4 regions of the Kitasatospora sp. NPDC059722 genome follow, and region 1 is predicted to be linked to each of the others. Evidence: riboswitches for the same ligand, from Rfam matches in the RefSeq annotation. Region 1 holds a riboswitch; each other region holds the start of a gene.
What was found. Region 1 has a riboswitch for cobalamin ahead of ACFV4F_RS02225 (HoxN/HupN/NixA family nickel/cobalt transporter). Riboswitches for the same ligand answer to the same signal wherever they lie in the genome.
Positions count from the first base shown of each region.

Region 2: linked by a shared signal. The riboswitch ahead of ACFV4F_RS23365 (FecCD family ABC transporter permease) and the one ahead of ACFV4F_RS02225 (HoxN/HupN/NixA family nickel/cobalt transporter) in region 1 are both predicted to bind cobalamin.
Region 3: linked by a shared signal. The riboswitch ahead of ACFV4F_RS27235 (cobalamin biosynthesis protein) and the one ahead of ACFV4F_RS02225 (HoxN/HupN/NixA family nickel/cobalt transporter) in region 1 are both predicted to bind cobalamin.
Region 4: linked by a shared signal. The riboswitch ahead of ACFV4F_RS30560 (CbtB-domain containing protein) and the one ahead of ACFV4F_RS02225 (HoxN/HupN/NixA family nickel/cobalt transporter) in region 1 are both predicted to bind cobalamin.

Region 1 covers NZ_JBHWGD010000002.1:208,007-212,207, reverse strand. Annotated here, with positions in the region: gene ACFV4F_RS02235 (hypothetical protein) at 1-1,425, opposite strand, end outside; gene ACFV4F_RS02230 (ArsR/SmtB family transcription factor) at 1,479-1,862, opposite strand; cobalamin riboswitch at 1,945-2,137, shown strand; gene ACFV4F_RS02225 (HoxN/HupN/NixA family nickel/cobalt transporter) at 2,170-3,279, shown strand; gene ACFV4F_RS02220 (type B 50S ribosomal protein L31) at 3,376-3,627, opposite strand; gene rpmG (50S ribosomal protein L33) at 3,724-3,888, opposite strand; gene rpmB (50S ribosomal protein L28) at 4,023-4,201, shown strand, end outside.
Region 2 covers NZ_JBHWGD010000037.1:67,866-72,066, forward strand. Annotated here, with positions in the region: gene ACFV4F_RS23360 (ABC transporter ATP-binding protein) at 1-576, opposite strand, end outside; gene ACFV4F_RS23365 (FecCD family ABC transporter permease) at 576-1,634, opposite strand; cobalamin riboswitch at 1,730-1,868, opposite strand; gene sodN (superoxide dismutase, Ni) at 1,981-2,376, opposite strand; gene sodX (nickel-type superoxide dismutase maturation protease) at 2,562-2,999, shown strand; gene ACFV4F_RS23380 (CGNR zinc finger domain-containing protein) at 3,025-3,624, opposite strand; gene ACFV4F_RS23385 (amino acid ABC transporter ATP-binding protein) at 3,749-4,201, opposite strand, start outside.
Region 3 covers NZ_JBHWGD010000048.1:35,334-39,534, forward strand. Annotated here, with positions in the region: gene ACFV4F_RS27225 (alpha/beta hydrolase family protein) at 75-1,163, opposite strand; gene ACFV4F_RS27230 (helix-turn-helix domain-containing protein) at 1,303-1,998, opposite strand; cobalamin riboswitch at 2,250-2,394, shown strand; gene ACFV4F_RS27235 (cobalamin biosynthesis protein) at 2,496-3,458, shown strand; gene ACFV4F_RS27240 (cobyric acid synthase) at 3,455-4,201, shown strand, end outside.
Region 4 covers NZ_JBHWGD010000060.1:11,800-16,000, reverse strand. Annotated here, with positions in the region: gene ACFV4F_RS30570 (IucA/IucC family C-terminal-domain containing protein) at 1-661, opposite strand, end outside; gene ACFV4F_RS30565 (CbtA family protein) at 812-1,684, opposite strand; gene ACFV4F_RS30560 (CbtB-domain containing protein) at 1,711-1,929, opposite strand; cobalamin riboswitch at 1,968-2,090, opposite strand; gene ACFV4F_RS30555 (beta-L-arabinofuranosidase domain-containing protein) at 2,767-4,201, opposite strand, start outside.

The sequences.
Region 1 (4,201 bases):
GCCGGGGAGCGCGGCGGCGGTGTCGGCGAGCCAGCGTCCGGCGGGGAGTTCGGCGCGCGTCTCGGTCCGGGCGAGGACCTCGGCGGTGTAGCGCAGGGCGTCGCCCGGGTGTTCGTCGGTGAGGGCGTGGAAGCCGCGCGGGGTGTGGTCGCCGGGGTCGAAGGGGTAGCGCCGCAGGCTGACCTCGGTGCCCTCGCTCGCGGCCTCGACGTCGTAGGCCGTCGGGCCTTCGGGGGTGCCGGGGCGGGGGACCGGCTTGGGGTAGGGCGGCAGGAGCGGTTCGTCGTCCGGTTCGTCCAGTCCGTCCAGGAAGGAGTAGAGCAGCGGGCGCAGCACCTCGGCGGAGCGGCCGCGGCGGGCGAGGGAGCGGTCGGTGATCGGGCGCAGGGCGGCCGGGTCCTGCTTCTGCAGGGCCTGTTCGAGCTGGGCGGCGAGGTCGCCGTCCGGGTCGAGCGCCGGGGCGGCCTGGCCGAAGGCGTGGCTGGGGGAGTGCGGGTCGAGTTCGGCGGCGCCGGTGGCGACGAGCAGGGTGGGGCGTTCCAGGGCGGCGCCGTAGACGGACACCGAGCCGTGGTCGCCGATCAGGCAGTCGGCGGCGACGAGGGCGGCCTGCCAGCCCTGGTGGGGCGGGACGAGGCGCAGGCCCATCCGCCGGGCGTCGTCGAGCAGGGCCTCGGGGTCGTGCCGGTTCCAGATGTTGGGGTGGAGGACGACGGCGACCGCGTACTCGTCGGCGGGGAGCCGGCGGACGAGGCGTCGGGGCAGGTCGGGGCGGCGGCCGAATAACGAGTGCTCGCTCCAGGTGGAGTTGACGACGACGAGCCGCCGGCCGTCGACGGCGCCGAGGGCGGCCCGGTAGGAGTCGCGCAGACGCAGGCTGCGGAGCATGCGGTCGAAGCACGGGTCGCCGACGACCTGGGCGACGTCCAGTGCCTCGGGGCAGGAGACCCGCAGCCGGTCGAGCTGTTCCGGGTGGGAGAGGCCGAGGACGTCGACGAAGACCCGGCCGTGGTGGGTGAGTTCGTTGCGGGAGAGGCCGGCTGCGCTGACGGTGTCGCCGGTGGACTCGGTCACCAGGCGGTTGTAGCCGGCGCCGTGCGGGAGGACGACGAGCCGGGCGTCGAGGCGGTGCATCGAGGAGTGGACGGCGCAGGCGACGGCCAGGTCGAAGCGGTGCCGGACGGCGTCCTCCCAGTCCAGCAGGGTGATGCCGGGCAGGCCGCGCAGGTAGTCGTCGAGGCCGTCGGCGAAGGCGGAGCCGGGGTTGACGGTGGCGTAGCGCTCGATGCCGTCGCGGTTCAGGAGGGTGAGGACGTCGAGGACCCGGGTGGCGGAGGTGAGGGTGCGGGCGACCGCCAGCACGCGCGCCCTGACCGGCCGGGTGTTCCAGCGGTCGGCGGGCCAGGCGTGGGGGTGGGTCGGCACGCCATGATCGTACTCATCGGGTCGGCTCCCCGCGGTGATTCAGGCCCGGGAGGTCAGCCCGCCGCGGCGGCTGGCTCCTCGTGGTCGGCCGCGGCGCACTCGTCGAGGAGGGGGCGCATGCTCTCGTCGACGAGCCGGTAGCGCACGACGCGTCCGTCCTTGTCCCCGGTGACCACGCCGGCCGTCCGCAGCAGCCGCAGGGCCTGTGAGACGGCCGGGTCGCGCATGCCGGTGGCGACGGCGAGGTCGGTGACGGCGAGCGGTCCGGCGCGGTGCAGGGCGAGCAGGATCGCGAGCCGCCCGGGGTCGGCGAGCAGGGAGAACCGCTCGGACCACGAGCGGACGTGCGCGGCGTCGCCGATCGCGGCGATGGCCTCGCAGACCCGGTGTCCGTCGATGGTGCGGTGGCCCGCGCGGTCGGCCGGTACGAGATGCATGCGGACATTCTGGCAGCTCACGACCTGTGATCCTGGACACCTGCGTAGGTGCGCAGCCTTGCAAGGGTCGGCCCGGGACCCCTACGGTGTTCCCCGCCGTGGTGCTCGGGAAGACCGGTGACGGACCCTCAGGGGTCCCAGTCCGGAGCGGCCCTCGCCACTGTGATCGGGGGAGTCCGCCCGTACCCAGACGCCACTGGGCGCTTCGCGCGCCTGGGAAGGCGGGTACGGGAGCCCCGTCAGCCAGGAGACCGGCCACGGCATCTCACGAACGTCTTTCCACGAGGTGCTGGAGCGTGATCCGAAGATGACCCTGCCCGAAACCGCCGCCCCCGAGGCCGCGCCCGCCGTGCTGCCCACCTTCCGGTGGAGGAGAGAGGACACCGTCCGCACCGCCGGGCTGATGGGGGTGATCCTGGCCATGCACGTCGTGGCGTTCGGGACCCTCGTCTTCCTGGTGGCGCCGCACAACTACGCCGTCGGCACCCAGGTCTTCGGGGTGGGCCTCGGCATCACGGCGTACACGCTCGGCATGCGGCACGCGTTCGACGCCGACCACATCGCGGTGATCGACAACACCACCCGCAAGCTGATGGCCGACGGCAAGCGGCCGGTCTCGGTGGGCTTCTGGTTCGCCCTCGGGCACTCGTCGATGGTGGTCGTCATGGCCGCCCTGGTCGCGGGCGGCGCGCAGCTGGCGAACACGCTGATGGACGACGAGTCGACCACCCACCAGTGGCTCGGCATGGTCGGCACGACGGCCTCAGGCGCGTTCCTCTACCTGATCGGCGCGCTCAACCTGGCGGCGCTGCTCGGCATCCTGAAGGTGTTCCGGGCGATGCGCGCCGGGCAGTACGACGAGGCCGAGCTGGAGCAGCACCTGAACTCGCGCGGCTTCATGGCCCGGGTGCTGAACCGGGCGACCCGCTCGATCACCCGGCCCGGCCAGATGTTCCCGGTGGGCATGGTGCTCGGCCTCGGCTTCGACACCGCGACCGAGGTGACCCTGATGGTGATGGCCGGCTCGGGCGCGGCCGCCGGGCTGCCCTGGTACGCGATCGTCTGCCTGCCGCTGCTGTTCGCGGCGGGGATGAGCCTGTTCGACACGCTGGACGGGACGTTCATGAACTTCGCGTACCAGTGGGCGTTCTCCAACCCGGTGCGCAAGGTGTACTACAACCTGACGATCACCGGTCTGTCGATCGCGGTGGCGTTCATCATCGGCACGATCGAGCTGGTCGGCGTGCTGCACGAGAAGCTGGACCTGACCGATCCGGTCACCGGCTGGATCGCGGACATCTCGCTCGACAACGTCGGCTACGCGATCGCCGGGCTGTTCGTCGTCGTCTGGGCCGCGGCGATCGCGTACTGGAAGCTGGCCGGGGTCGAGAAGCGCTGGGGCGCCGAACGCTCCTGAGCACGCCTGCCGCACGCCTGCCGCACGCCTGCCGCGACGGCGCCTCCCCACCGTGGGGAGGCGCCGTCGCGCGCGTTCCGGGCCGGCTGCGCCGGGTCAGCTGTGCCGGTCGCCGTAGCGCTGGCGGAAGCGCTCGACGCGGCCCGCGGTGTCGAGCACGCGGGACTGGCCGGTGTAGAAGGGGTGGCTCGCCGAGGAGATCTCGACGTCGATGACGGGATAGGTGTTGCCGTCCTCCCACTCGACCGTGCGGTCGCTGGTGACCGTCGAGCGGGTGAGGAAGGAGAGGCCGCCGACCTTGTCGCGGAAGACGACGGGCCGGTAGGCGGGGTGGATTCCGGGCTTCATGGGGGTGCCTCCTCGGCGGGGGATCAGCGCTCTTCGTTCGACGTTCTTCGTTCCGACGTTCTTCGTTCCGACGTTCTTCGTTCCGGCGCTCTTCGGTCAGCGCTCTTCGCGGAAGTCGACGTGCTCGCGCGCGACCGGGTCGTACTTGCGCAGCACCATCCGGTCCGGGTCGTTCCGGCGGTTCTTGCGGGTCACGTAGGTGTAGCCGGTGCCGGCGGTGGAGCGGAGCTTGATGACGGGGCGCAGTTCGCTGCGGGCCATGAGGTCCTCCGGAGGGGTCGGGTGGTGCGGCGGTTCGGGGCCGGGCTGGAACCGTACACCGAAATGGATGTCATTTTCATCTGGTGTAACGTGACCTCCGTCCCGCCCATTCCCGGACCGTTTTGGGAGCCCCCATGTCCGCCCACTGCCAGCTCACCGGCCGCCGGCCGGGCTTCGGCAACGCGATCTCGCACTCGCACCGCCGCACCCCGCGGCGCTTCGACCCCAACATCCAGCGCAAGCGCTACTGGCTGCCGGGCGAGGGCCGGTACGTCCGGCTCACGCTCAGCGCCAAGGGGATCCGCACGATCGA
Region 2 (4,201 bases), on a different contig from region 1:
CAGCGCGGTGAGCACCGTCGGCCCGGCCGCGCGGACGAGCGCCAGGACCTCCAGCTGGTGCCCGATGTCGAGGTGGTTGGTGGGCTCGTCCAGCACCAGCAGGCGCGGCTCCTGGACGAGCGCGCGGGCGATCAGCACGCGCTGCTTCTCGCCGCCCGACAGGCCCAGGAAGCCGCGCTCGGCGAGGTGCCCGGCGCCGACCCGGCGCAGCGCCTCCGCGCAGCGCCCGAGGTCGCCGTCCGACGGTCCGCCGAAGCCCCGCCGGTGCGGCAGCCGGCCCATGGCGACCACCTCGGCCACCGTGAAGTCGAACTCGGCGGAGTGCTCCTGCGGCAGCGCGGCCACCCGCCGGGCGGCCTCGCGCGGGGCGAGCGCGTGCAGGTCGTCGCCGCCCACCAGGACGGCCCCGGCGGCGGGCCGCAGGGCCCGGTAGACGCAGCGCAGCAGCGTCGACTTCCCGCTGCCGTTGGGCCCGACGAGCCCCACCACCTGCCCGGCGGAGGCCTTCAGGGCGATGTCGTGGACGAGCTGGGTGCCGGCCAGCTCCACCGAGACGGAGTCGAGGGCGAGGTCCATCAGCGGCCTCCGAGCGCGTGGCCGCGACGACGCATCAGCAGCAGGAAACAGGGCACCCCGAGCACCGCGGTGACCACCCCGACGGGCAGTTCGGCCGGGGCGAGCAGGGTGCGCGAGACGATGTCCACCCAGACCAGCAGCAGCGCCCCGGCGAGCGGCGCGACCAGCAGCACCCGGCGGTGCCCGGCGCCGACCAGCATCCGCGCGAGGTGCGGGACCATCAGCCCGACGAATCCGATCGCCCCGCTGACGGCGACGACCGTGCCGGTGACGGCGGCGGTCACCACGAACAGCTCGCGGCGCAGCCGGTCGGGGTCGACGCCGAGCGAGGCGGCGGTCTCGTCGCCCATGGCCAGCGCGTCCAGCCGCCCCGCGGCGCAAGCGAGGTGGGCGAGTCCGGCCAGCACGGTGGCGGCGGCGATCGGCACCGAGCCCCAGGTCGCGCCGCCGAGGCTGCCGAGCAGCCACATCATGGCGTCGCGGGCGGCCTCGCCGCGGGCGGCGGCGAAGACCATGAGCGCCGTCAGCGCGGAGAAGCCGTACGAGAGGGCGGTGCCGGTGAGCACGAGGCGCAGTGGGGTGAGTCCGAAGGCGGTGCGCGCGGCCAGGTACACCAGCACCATGGCGATCAGCGCGGAGCCGAACGCGGAGGCGGAGATCGCCCACACGCCGAGCGAGGCGAAGGCGCCGAGTAGCAGGACGGCGTTGGCGCCGACGGCGGCGCCGGAGGAGACGCCGAGGACGAACGGGTCGGCGAGGGCGTTGCGCACGAGGGCCTGCACGGCGACCCCGGTGGCGGCGAGCCCGGCGCCGACCACGGCGGCCAGGACGGTGCGCGGCAGCCGGATCTCCCAGACGATCGCGTACGCGGCGGCCTCCTCGGCCTCCAGCCGACCGCTCGTCAGTCCGGCGCCGAGCAGCCGCAGGACGCGCGTCCAGCCGAGTCCGGCGGAGCCGAGGGCCACGCCGCACACGAGGGAGAGCAGCAGGGCGGTGGCCAGGCCGACGGCGAGGGGCGCGGCGGGTATGCGGCGGGAGTCCGGTGGCCTTCTCACGATCTGTTCGGGCGCCTTGCCTCGGGCCGTGGGTGTGCCGGGGCCGGCGCCGGCCGGGTGCGGGCCCGGGCGCCATCCCCTCGCAGTCCTCGGCGAGTTGTCGGGAGTTCAGCGGCCGGGGGCGATCGGGCTGGCACGGCCCCGGGGGCGTGCTCACCGTTGCGGGTCAGCGCCGGATTCACACCGGACTTCTCCCTCGGACGCCTTGGCAGCATAACAGCCAATACGGTAATGCAGTCCTTACAGGTATGTGTACGGAGATGAACGGACGTGAACGCACGGCCCGGACGCGCGAAAGCCCCCGCCCGGTGGTCCGGGCGGGGGCTCTCGACGTGGCGACGCGTCAGGCTCAGGCCTGCTTGGTCTCCCAGAAGATCTTGTCGACCTCGGCGATCAGGTCCAGCAGGGCCTGGCCGGTGGCCGGGTCCGTGGACGCCTTGGTGGCCGAGGCGGCCTTCAGGGTGTCGTTGATCAGCTGGTGCAGCTGCGGGTACTTCTCGAAGTGCGGGGCCTTGAAGTAGTCGCTCCACAGCACCGAGATGTGGTGCTTGACGGCCTCGGCGCGCTGCTCCTTGATGATGATGGCGCGGGCGCGGAAGTGCGGGTCCTCGTTGGCCTGGTACTTCTCCTGGGTGGCCTTGACCGACTCGGCCTCGATCCGGGCCTGCGCCGGGTCGTACACACCGCAGGGCAGGTCGCAGTGGGCGTGGGCGGTGGCGCGCGGTGCAAACAGACGAGAGAACATGGGAGTCCTTCCTTAGATCGTCTTCCCGCGCCCGAGACTACCCTTCCGGCCTCCCGGTTTCGCGATCGGGCGGTGGGCCTAGGGCAAAAGGCCGATCCGGAACCGGGGTAATCCGGACATCGGACAGGTGACGGTCCGTACGGCACACTGGGACGCGGCGGCCGGGAGGAGGAGTGGTGGCGCGGATGACGCAACCGGGGGACGGCGCACGGGCGGGCACGGTGCCGTTCGGGCTGGTCGACGTGGCGGGACCGTCGATGGTCCCGACCCTGCGCGAGGGCGACCAGTTGCTGGTCCGGTACGGCGCGCGGATCCGCCCGGGCGCGGTCGTGCTCTTCCGGCACCCGTTCCAGCAGGACCTGCTGGTGGTCAAGCGGGCGGCCGAGCGCCGGGCGAAGGGCTGGTGGCTGCTCTCCGACAACCGGCCGGTCGACAGCGACAGCCGCAGCTACGGCGCCGTTCCGGACGAGCTCGTGCTCGGCCGGGTGCTGCTGCGGCTGCGCCCGCGCCCGGCCTGGCTGGCGCCCGGCCGCCGGCTGGAGCGACTGCTGCTGACCCCCGGGCTGGTCCGGGTCCCGGGGCTGGCCCGCCGCCTCGGCGTCTGGGTGGACGCCGAGCTCTAGTGTCACGGCACTGGCGGATGCGCGTCTAGGCCTGCAACTGCTGCGGCCCGAGCGCCGCGTCCTGGGCCTCCTGGCGCTTGCGGGCCCGGTAGGCCGCGACGTTGGCGCGCGTGGCGCAGCGGTCGGAGCAGTAGCGCCGGGAGCGGTTGGTGGAGGTGTCGAGGTAGGCGTTGCGGCACGGCGCGGCCTGGCAGATCCCGAGCCGGTCGGCGCCGAGCTCGGTGAGGTGGACGGCCAGGCCCATGCACGCGACGGCGCTGAAGTGCGCGGTGGCGGTGGGCGAGTTGTCGGCGAGGTGCAGGTGCCAGCGCGGCCGGCCGGCGTCGTCGAGGTAGTCGTGGCCGGAGACCAGCGGGCTGACGGGGTACTCCATGAGCAGGCTGTTCAGCAGGTCGACGCCACGTACCTCGTCGCCCTCGGCGGCGGCCTCGAAGACCCCGCGCAGCCTGGTCCGCACCGCCCGCAGGCGGGGCAGGTCGGACTCGTCGGCCAGGGCGGCGGCGCGAGAGGACTCGGAGAACAGGGCGCGCACGGCGTCCACCGAGGTCAGCGTGTCGGTGCCGCGCTCGGGTTCCTCGGTGTTCACCAGCCGAACGGCGAGATCGGCGTAGGAGGCGAGCTCCACGGCGGTCCTTCCAGTGGTTCGGTAACGGGCTGATTGCGTCCAGCCTATTACCCGGATCGGGAAAACGGCGGCGCCCGGCAGGATCGGCCTGCCGGGCGCCAAGGGTTGCTCGCTCAGCGCACGCTCAGAGGACCTTCGAGAGGAAGGACCGGGTGCGCTCGTGCTGCGGGTTGGTGAGGACGTCGCGGGGGTTGCCGGACTCGACGACCACGCCGCCGTCCATGAACACCAGCGCGTCGCCGACCTCGCGCGCGAAGCCCATCTCGTGGGTGACGACGATCATCGTCATCCCCTCCTCGGCGAGGCCGCGCATGACGTCCAGCACCTCGCCGACGAGCTCCGGGTCGAGCGCCGAGGTGGGCTCGTCGAAGAGCATCAGCTTGGGCTTCATGGCCAGCGCGCGGGCGATCGCGACGCGCTGCTGCTGGCCGCCGGACAGCTGCGACGGGTAGCTCTTCGCCTTGTCGGACAGGCCGACCCGCTCCAGCAGGGCCATGCCGCGCTCGCGCGCCTCGGCCTTGGACTCGCCCTTGACCTGGACCGGCGCCTCCATGACGTTCTCGAGCGCGGTCATGTG
Region 3 (4,201 bases), on a different contig from region 1:
AGAACGGAGGAAGCGGGGGCCGGACCGGGGAATGACCGGCCGGAATGCCCCGGATTAACGGCAGCCGGTCCGGATCAGAGGAGGGGGGTGAGCCAGCGCCGGAGGAGTTCCGAGTAGTGCGCGGGGTCGGAGTTCCAGAGGGCGGTGTGGTCCGCGCCCGGGAAGGCCCGGAGGCTGACGACGTCGGGACGGGCCGTGGCGAGGTGCCGGGCGGCGCGGAACGGCGCGATCGGGTCGTCCGGGCTGTGCAGGACGAGGGTCGGCACGCGCAGGTCGGCCCCCTCGGCGAGGCGCGCGAAGTCGGCCAGGTCGACCCCGGTGCGGCCCTCCGCGGCCAGCGCGCCGAGCTCGGCGACCGGCCTGGAGTAGCCGGCCCGGACCGCGTCGCGGCGGGCGGTGGCGGGCAGGTCGAGCACCGGCGAGTCCAGGACGATCCCGGCGATCGCCCCCGCCCAGGCCGAACGGGCCGCGGCGTGCAGGCACATCGTGGCGCCCACCGACCAGCCGTAGAGGATCACCCGGCCGGCGCCGCTGTCGAGGGCGAGCCGCACGGCCGACTCCACGTCGCGCCACTCGGTCTCGCCGAAGTGGCCGAGCCCGTCCGGCGAGGCGGGGGCGCCCTGGTCGCCGCGGTAGGTGACGGCGAGGGCGGGCAGCGCCAGGCGCTGGAGGACGGGCAGCACGGGGAGCGTCTGGGCGCGGTCGGCGCCGGGGCCGTGCACGAGGACCACCCAGGTGCCGCGCTTGCCGTCCAGGCGCCAGGCGGGCATCGCGCCCAGCTCGCCGGCGACGGCGGTCTCGGTGAACGGGAGGCCGAGGGAGGTCGTCGGGTCGCCGAGGTGCACGCGCGGGGTGAAGCGGACCTCGGTGCCGGGCGTCAGGGTGCCCCGGTCGGCGCGGACCAGGCGGCGGGTGACGCCCTGTTCGTCGCTGTGCAGGATGTCGTCGACGACGGCGTGGCCGTCGCCGTCCCACTCCAGCGCCCAGCGGCCGGGGTGGAGGGCCGCGGGCGTCCGGTTGAAGGTGATCCGGCCGGCGGCGAGGCTCTGCACCAGGACGGGGCCGGACTCGAGCACGACGGTCTCCGGCCGCACGAGCCGCTCGGACGCCCGCCGGCCGACGACCAGCACGGCGACCCCGGTGCCGACGGCGGCTGCCGCCACGGCGGCTGCGGTTCCCCAACGCATATCGCTCCCCGCTCTGTGAGTCTGCTGGGGACAAGTTCACTGGCGGGTGGGAGCGGGGGCCAGTGGGATGGGCTGTACGAGGGACGCGGGAGCCGGGGACGGGGTGGAGGTGGGGTCAGACCGGGATCTCCGTGTGGAGGCGGCCGAGGAGTTCCCAGAAGCGCGGGGCCAGGGGCCGGTCGCGCGGGGGCAGGGTGGGCGTCGCGGCGCCCCAGTGCGGGGAGGACACCTGGTGCTCCTGGTGCAGGGCCGTCAGGACGGTCGCGAGGTCGTCCTCGTGGACCGGCACGAGCCGCGCGACCGCCCGCAGGTGGGGCTGCCAGCGGCCGTCCACGCACCTGCGCAGCCGCTGGTCGAGCTCGGCGCCGCGGCCGGTCACCTCGACGAGTTCGGTGAGCCGCAGTCCGAGCACCTGGGCGAGCGCGTGCGTCCGCTCCTCGTCGCCGTCCCACGTCCCGGTGAGTTCGGCCTCCTGGTAGACGCGCAGGGCGACGCCGATGCGACGGGCGGCGGTGTCCTGGCTCAGTTCGCGGGCCACGCGGTGGTCGCGCAGGCGGGCCGGGCGGGTGCCCATGAGCTGCGCGGGCGGGCACCACAGGGCGCGGGCGAGGGCGATGAACTCCTCCTCGGTGGGGCGCAGCTCGCCGCTCTCCCAGGCGATGACGTGCGTGGGCAGCAGCCGGACGCCGTGCGCGGCCATGCCGCCGGCGACCTGTTCGGGGGTCAGGCCGAGCCCGGCGCGGTGGGCGCGGGCCGCGGCGGGCGAGAACGGCACCGGGGGCAGGGCGGGCGGAGGCTGTCTTCGTCGCATGTGAACGAACGCTAGGGCCGGTACGAACGGGCCCCCAGCCGCCGAACGCACGAAGCGCCGGGGAGGGCGCGCGCGGACCGCTGGAGGATCGCACAGGATGTCATGCCCCTGCGGCGGCAGTACTCGGAGGTAGTGACGGGGGCGTTCGGGGGCACGCGCCGGGCCTCCCGCGTGTGACCAACCCCTCCGTGACCTCGGTTGACTCCCGGTTCGGCCGCGTGATGGGATCCCAGGGCCAAACGGAGGCATGCAGAGGAAGCCGGTGCGAGTCCGGCGCGGTCCCGCCACTGTCACCGGGGAGCACGGCCGGAACGACGCCACGGCGGACCGTCAGTCTTCGCTGACGTGCTGCTGGAAGGCTCCGGGGGTGCGTTCGACCCGGAAGCCAGGAGACTCTCGCCCCCGGTACGTCGATCCAGGGCGCGGACCCTGAGTGAGGACTCGCACGCGATGCAGGCTGCCCCGACCCGCCGAGCCCTCCCCTGTCCCCCTCCGTCGTGCGCCCGCTGACCCGCGCCGCCGCCTTCGCGGTCGGCGCCGTCGCGGGCTACCTGGCGGACGCCCGCTACGCCGATCCGCGCCGCGGCCACCCGGTGGCCGTCTTCGGCGGTGCGGCGACCCGCCTGGAGCGCCGGATGTGGCGCGACGACCGGGCCACCGGGGCCGCGTACACGGCGCTCTGCGTGGGCGCCGTCGCGGCGGGCGCGGTGGCGCTGGAGCGGACGGCCGGCCGCCGGCCGCTGGGGCGGGCCGCGCTGGCCGCCGCCGCGACCTGGACGGTGCTCGGCGGCACCTCGCTGACCCGGGAGGCGCGCACGATCGGCCGGGCGCTGGCCGCGGGCGACCTGCCCGCCGCCCGGGAGCGGCTGCCGCACCTGTGCGGGCGCGACCCGAGCGCGCTGGACGGGCAGCAGATCGCCCGCGCCGTCGTGGAGTCGGTGGCCGAGAACACCGCGGACGCCGTCGTGAACGCGCTGGCCTGGGGCGCCCTCGCCGGCACGCCCGGTCTGCTGGCCTTCCGCGCCGTCAACACGCTGGACGCGATGGTGGGTCACCGCTCGCCGCGCCACGCCCGGTTCGGCTGGGCCTCGGCCCGGCTGGACGACGTGGCGGGCTGGCCGGGCGCCCGGCTGACGGCGCTGCTGACGGTGGCCGCCGCGCCGCAGCCGCGGACGGCCTGGCGGGTGTGGCGGCGGGACGGTTCGGCGCATCCGAGCCCGAACGCGGGGCAGGCCGAGTCGGCGTTCGCGGGCGCCGTGGGCGTGCGGCTGGGCGGCACGCTGCAGTACGGCGAGCGCGTCGAGCACCGGCCGGTGCTGGGCGCGGAGCTGCGGCCGGTGACGGTGGACGACATCGAGCGGGCCTGCGCGCTGTCGCGGCGGGTGGGCGCGCTGGCGCTGGGTACGACGGTCGCGGGGCACGTCCTGCTGCGATCGCTGCTGAGGAGGGGAAGGGCATGACCAACGCGCTGCTGGTCGCGGGGACGACCTCGGACGCGGGCAAGAGCGTCGTCACGGCGGGCATCTGCCGGTGGCTGGCCCGCCGGGGCGTCCGGGTGGCGCCGTTCAAGGCGCAGAACATGTCGCTGAACTCGTTCGTGACGGCCGACGGCGCCGAGATCGGCCGGGCCCAGGCGATGCAGGCCCAGGCCGCCCGGGTGGAGCCGGAGGCGGCGATGAACCCGGTGCTGCTCAAGCCCGGCGCGGACGGCCGCAGCCAGGTGGTGCTGCTCGGCAGACCGGTCGCCGAGGTGGGCGCGCTGGACTACCGCGAGCGCAAGCCCGTCCTGCTGGAGCGCGCCCTGGAGTGCCTGGCGGACCTGCGCCGCCGGTACGACGTGGTGGTGTGCGAGGGCGCGGGCTCGCCCGCCGAGATCAACCTGCGCGACCGGGACATCGCCAACATGGGCCTGGCGACGGCCGCCCGGCTGCCCGTCGTGGTGGTCGGCGACATCGACCGGGGCGGCGTGTTCGCGGCGATGTACGGGACGCTGGCGCTGCTGTCCGAGGAGGACCAGCGGCACGTGGCCGGCTGGTTCGTCAACAAGTTCCGCGGGGACGCCCGGCTGCTGGCGCCCGGCCTGGAGATGCTGCACGGCCTGACCGGCCGTCCGGTGCTCGGCACGCTGCCGTTGCTGCCGGGGCTGTGGCTGGACGCCGAGGACTCGCTGGACCTGTCGACGGTCGTGGACCGGGTCGACGGG
Region 4 (4,201 bases), on a different contig from region 1:
GGCGGCGGAAGCCGGTGCCGTCCGGGGCCAGTGTGCCGGCCCCATGCAGGGGCGGCTGTTCCAGCAGACGAGCGGCGAATTCTCGTGCCTGCCCGGCCAGTTCCGGGGTGGACCGGGCGATGGCCGCGGCGGCACCGTTGACCGCCGACGCGACGTTGCCCCACAGGATCCGCGGCGACACCGAGAACGCGGCGACCGCCTGGACCAGCTCACGGACCGGACCGTCGAGCACCTCTGCGGCCAGCCGGACGGCGAGCTCGGCCGGACCGGTCACGTGCTCCGGCTCGCGGCACGGCAGCGACAGCGGGAACAGGCCGCCGAGCGCGGGCTGCCAGCCCGTCTCCCGCAGACCGTACGCGAGCAGCGCCCCGTCGAGGACGGCGACGCCGAATGCCGGTGAGACGAAGCGGGCGACGAGGCCGAGATGGGTCACCGAGGCGGCCACCCGCTCCTCGACCGCGTCGGGCGACTGCCCGCCCGCCGCCGCGAGGTAACCGCGGACGGAGGTCACCCGCTCCCCCAACACGGCCGGTTGGTCCAGGAGTTCGACCATCGGACGCCAGGGCTGGACGAGCGGGCCGGCCGGGTGGGTGTCGAAGGCGAAGAACGGCGCGCTGGGCGGCGGGCGCCCGCGGGGGGGCGCCGCCCCGCCGCAACCCACCGCGACCGCACCGGCCCCACCCCCCGCCGCGCGCCCCGCGCCCGCCCCCCCGGGGCGCCCGCCGGGCCCCGCGGGGGGGGTGGCCCCGCCCAACCCCCCCCCCCGCCCCGCCCCCGCGGGGGCCGGCCCCCCCCCTCGGTGGGGTCTGCGTCATACCGCGCCGACCGGCTCGGGACCGGCCGTGGCCGGTGCCGTCGCGGCCGCGGTGCGGGCGTCGAGCAGGCGCTCGGCCATCGGTCCGAAGACCAGGCCGACCGTGGCCCACAGCAGGAGCTGTGCGGCCACCGAGTAGAAGCGGAAGCTGAACAGGGTGTCGGCCGGGAAGCCCGGGTAGACGATGGCGCCCTTGTCGTCGGTCAGCGGCAGCGGCGTCTCGGTCGCGTGGTGGCCGTACTGCTGAACGTTGTCGGCGAGTTCACCGAGGGAGGGGAGCACCGCCATGACGATGCCGATCGCCACGACGTAGGCGCCGGCGGCGAGCAGGGTCGCGTTCCAGTTGCCGAAGCGGGCCTGCAGGCGCTTGCCGAGCCAGACCGCCAGGACGAGGAAGAGGACGGAACAGGCGACCATGGCCAGGTAGAGGTTTCCGCGGTCACGGATGGTCTCGGCGTGGCCGATGGCCGGCGGGTTGGCCGGGTACTTGACGAACGGCACGAAGTACATGCCGAGGAAGCCGCCCAGCGCCACCAGCATCGCCAGGGTGCGCGGGCGCAGCTTGCCGGTCCGGCCCAGGCACACGCTGTACGCCACTGCGAACAGCGCGCCCATGGCCGTGCCGAACAGGATCATGCCGACGCCGATGCCGATGTTGGCCTGGATCGTGCGGCTGAAGATGTCCGGACCGCCCATGTCCATCGGCAGCCCGGCGGCCTTGTCCAGCAGGCCCTGCGCGTCGTCGCGTCCGCTCTCGTACTCGATCGCCGCGTTGATCTGCGGTTCGGCGAAGATCCGCGCGAAGACGAAGGCGAGCAGGCCGGCCACTGCGCCGGCGATGACGCCGCGCAGGATGAGTCTCTTTTCCATGTCGGGTTGTTCGCCGCTTCCGCTGGTCAGTGGCAGGGGAAGCCGAGGAAGTGCCGCGAGTCGTGGACGAACTCGTGGATGTGCATGTCCTTGCCGAGCACGGAATAGGCGCCCTGGTCGACGCCGATGAAGTAGTAGACGACCAGCGCGAGGATCGCGGTGACGGCCAGCCAGGCGACGGCCTTGGTCGCCGGCACGACGACCGGGACGGGCAGGGCTGAGGGTCCGGGCATACTGGTGCTCACGGTTGAGCCTCCTTCAGGGGATCGTGCGTCCCGCTATCGATGGGGCGGATCGTGATGGCACCGTGTCTGACTCGCGAGCCGCCCGAGGACGCCCCGCTCACAGTGGCGCGACCGTGCTGGAGTTCCACCAGCTTCCCTGCGCCATCACTAACGCTCGTAGAGTAGGGGCGCGCCAGGGGGCCGTCAATCGTCCCGGGCCCCGCCGCAGGTCGAGCGTGCGGAAGATCACGTTCCATCGGCCTGGCACGGGCCGGACAATTCGCGAACGTCGCAAAACCGCAGGTGGCAGCCACAGGCGGTGGTCCGCAGGCGACCGGTCCTTGCGGCATCCGGCAGAATCACGGCGTGCCGCAGATCATCGGCATCGGTGCAGGCGACCCGGACCACGCCACCCTCCAGGCGGTCAAGACCTTCGCCTGGACCGACGTCTTCTCCTCCTCGACAAGAACGAGCATCGCCAGGACCTCATGCGGCTGCGCCGACGGACGGCCGAGGGCGAAAGACCGGTGGCGGGCGCCCCTCGGTAAAGGAGAGCCTCCCCCGATGCGTCAATACGCACCGGTGTCACCGAGTTGTCGACCGAACAAGCTCCGCGCCCGTGACCCTCGAAGGGGATGCAGCATTGATCCGGTCGTGACGTACGCATCGTTTGACGCCGCGACAGCCGGTGAACTCACCGCGATGTGTGACCTTGCCCCGGTCTCCGAGTGCGGAGAGGAGCGCACGTGGCGCTGACCCGTGACGAGCGCGAGCGGTTCCTGGCGGAGCCGCCCGGCTCGGACCGTAGCCACGGTCTTGGTGCAGGCTGAGCTGAGACCCGGCGGCCCCGACGCCGGATCAGATGAACCGCCACAGGTGGTCGCTGGTGCCGGAGTCGTCCCAGAGCACGGCCTGCGCTCCCAAGGCGGTGGAGGCACCGGAGACACCGAGGACGCGGCCGCTGTTGGCGCACTGGATCCTGAAGGTGTCCCCACCTCCGTGGCGCAGGCGCCACCGGTGGTCGGTGGCGCCGTTGTCGGCCCACTGGACGATCCTCGCGCCGTTGGCGGTGCCGCCGTTCTCCACGGCGAGGACTTTGCCGCTGTTGGAGTTGCGCAGGCGCAGGTGGCCGCCGGTGTCGAGGGCGGCCGTCCAGAGGTGGTCGGCGGTGCCGTTGTCGTCCCACTGGATGACGAGGCCGCCGTCGGCGGTGGACATGTCCTTCACTCCGAGGACCCGCCCGCTGGCGACGTTCTGGATCCGCCTGGCACCGACGGGGGCGAACTGCCACTGGCCGGCGGCGGCACCGCTGCCGGACAGCTGTACGGCTGCGGTGCCCTGGACGGTGGAGCCGCCGGCGATGCCGAGCAGCTTGCCGGTGTGGACGTTCTGGAGCTCGTGGTAGCCGTTGCCGGCGTCGACGACGGTCCACCGGTGGTCGGCGGTGCCCGTGTCGGCCCACTGGAGGATCGGGGCGTTGTCGGCGGTGGACATGTCCTTCACGCCGAGGACCTTGCCGCTGTTGACGTTGCGCAGCCGCAGTGCGGTGCCGTCGACGACGAGGGCCCAGTTGTGGTCGGCGGTGCCGGTGTCGGGCCACTGCAGGGCGAGGCCGCCGTCGGCGCTGGACATGTTCTGGATGCCGAGGACGAGTCCGCTGGCCGCGTTGACCAGACGGAAGCCCGCGCCGTCGGTCCGCCAGTAGACGGTGTAGTTGAAGCCCTGGGCGTCGTGGAACGGGCCGAGGCCGACCGTCGCTCCGTCGGCGGTGGCCGTGAAGGCGAGGGCGGTGCTGCTGGTCCGGGTGATCGTGGTGGCGTCCAGGGCCGGGAGGGCGGACAGCGCGGTGCTGCCGTAGTTGCCGGCCAGGACGGCGGGGCCGTAGGTGATCGCCGCGACACCGGGGCTGTCGTTGGCGGCCTGGAGGGCCACCCGCATGGGGAGCTTCACGGTGACGGTGTCGCCGGAGACCCAGTTCCGGGTGAGGGTGGCGTACGTGCCCGGGGTGGCCGCGACGCTCTGCGCGACGCCGTTGACGCTGACACTGGCACCCGAGGTCCACCCGGGGATGCGGACGCGCATGGACCACGTCCCGCCGACACTGCCGGTGACCTTGAGCGTCGTGGTGTCCTCGGCCGGGAACGCGGTGGTCTGGGTGACCGTGATGCCCCGCTCGGTCCAGTCCAGGACGGACGGGAGGAACAGGTTCACCGTGAGGGTGGTGCCCTCGTGGAAGTAGATGGAGTCCATCAGCTTGGTGTTGGACTCGACACCCGTTCCCTGGCAGCACCAG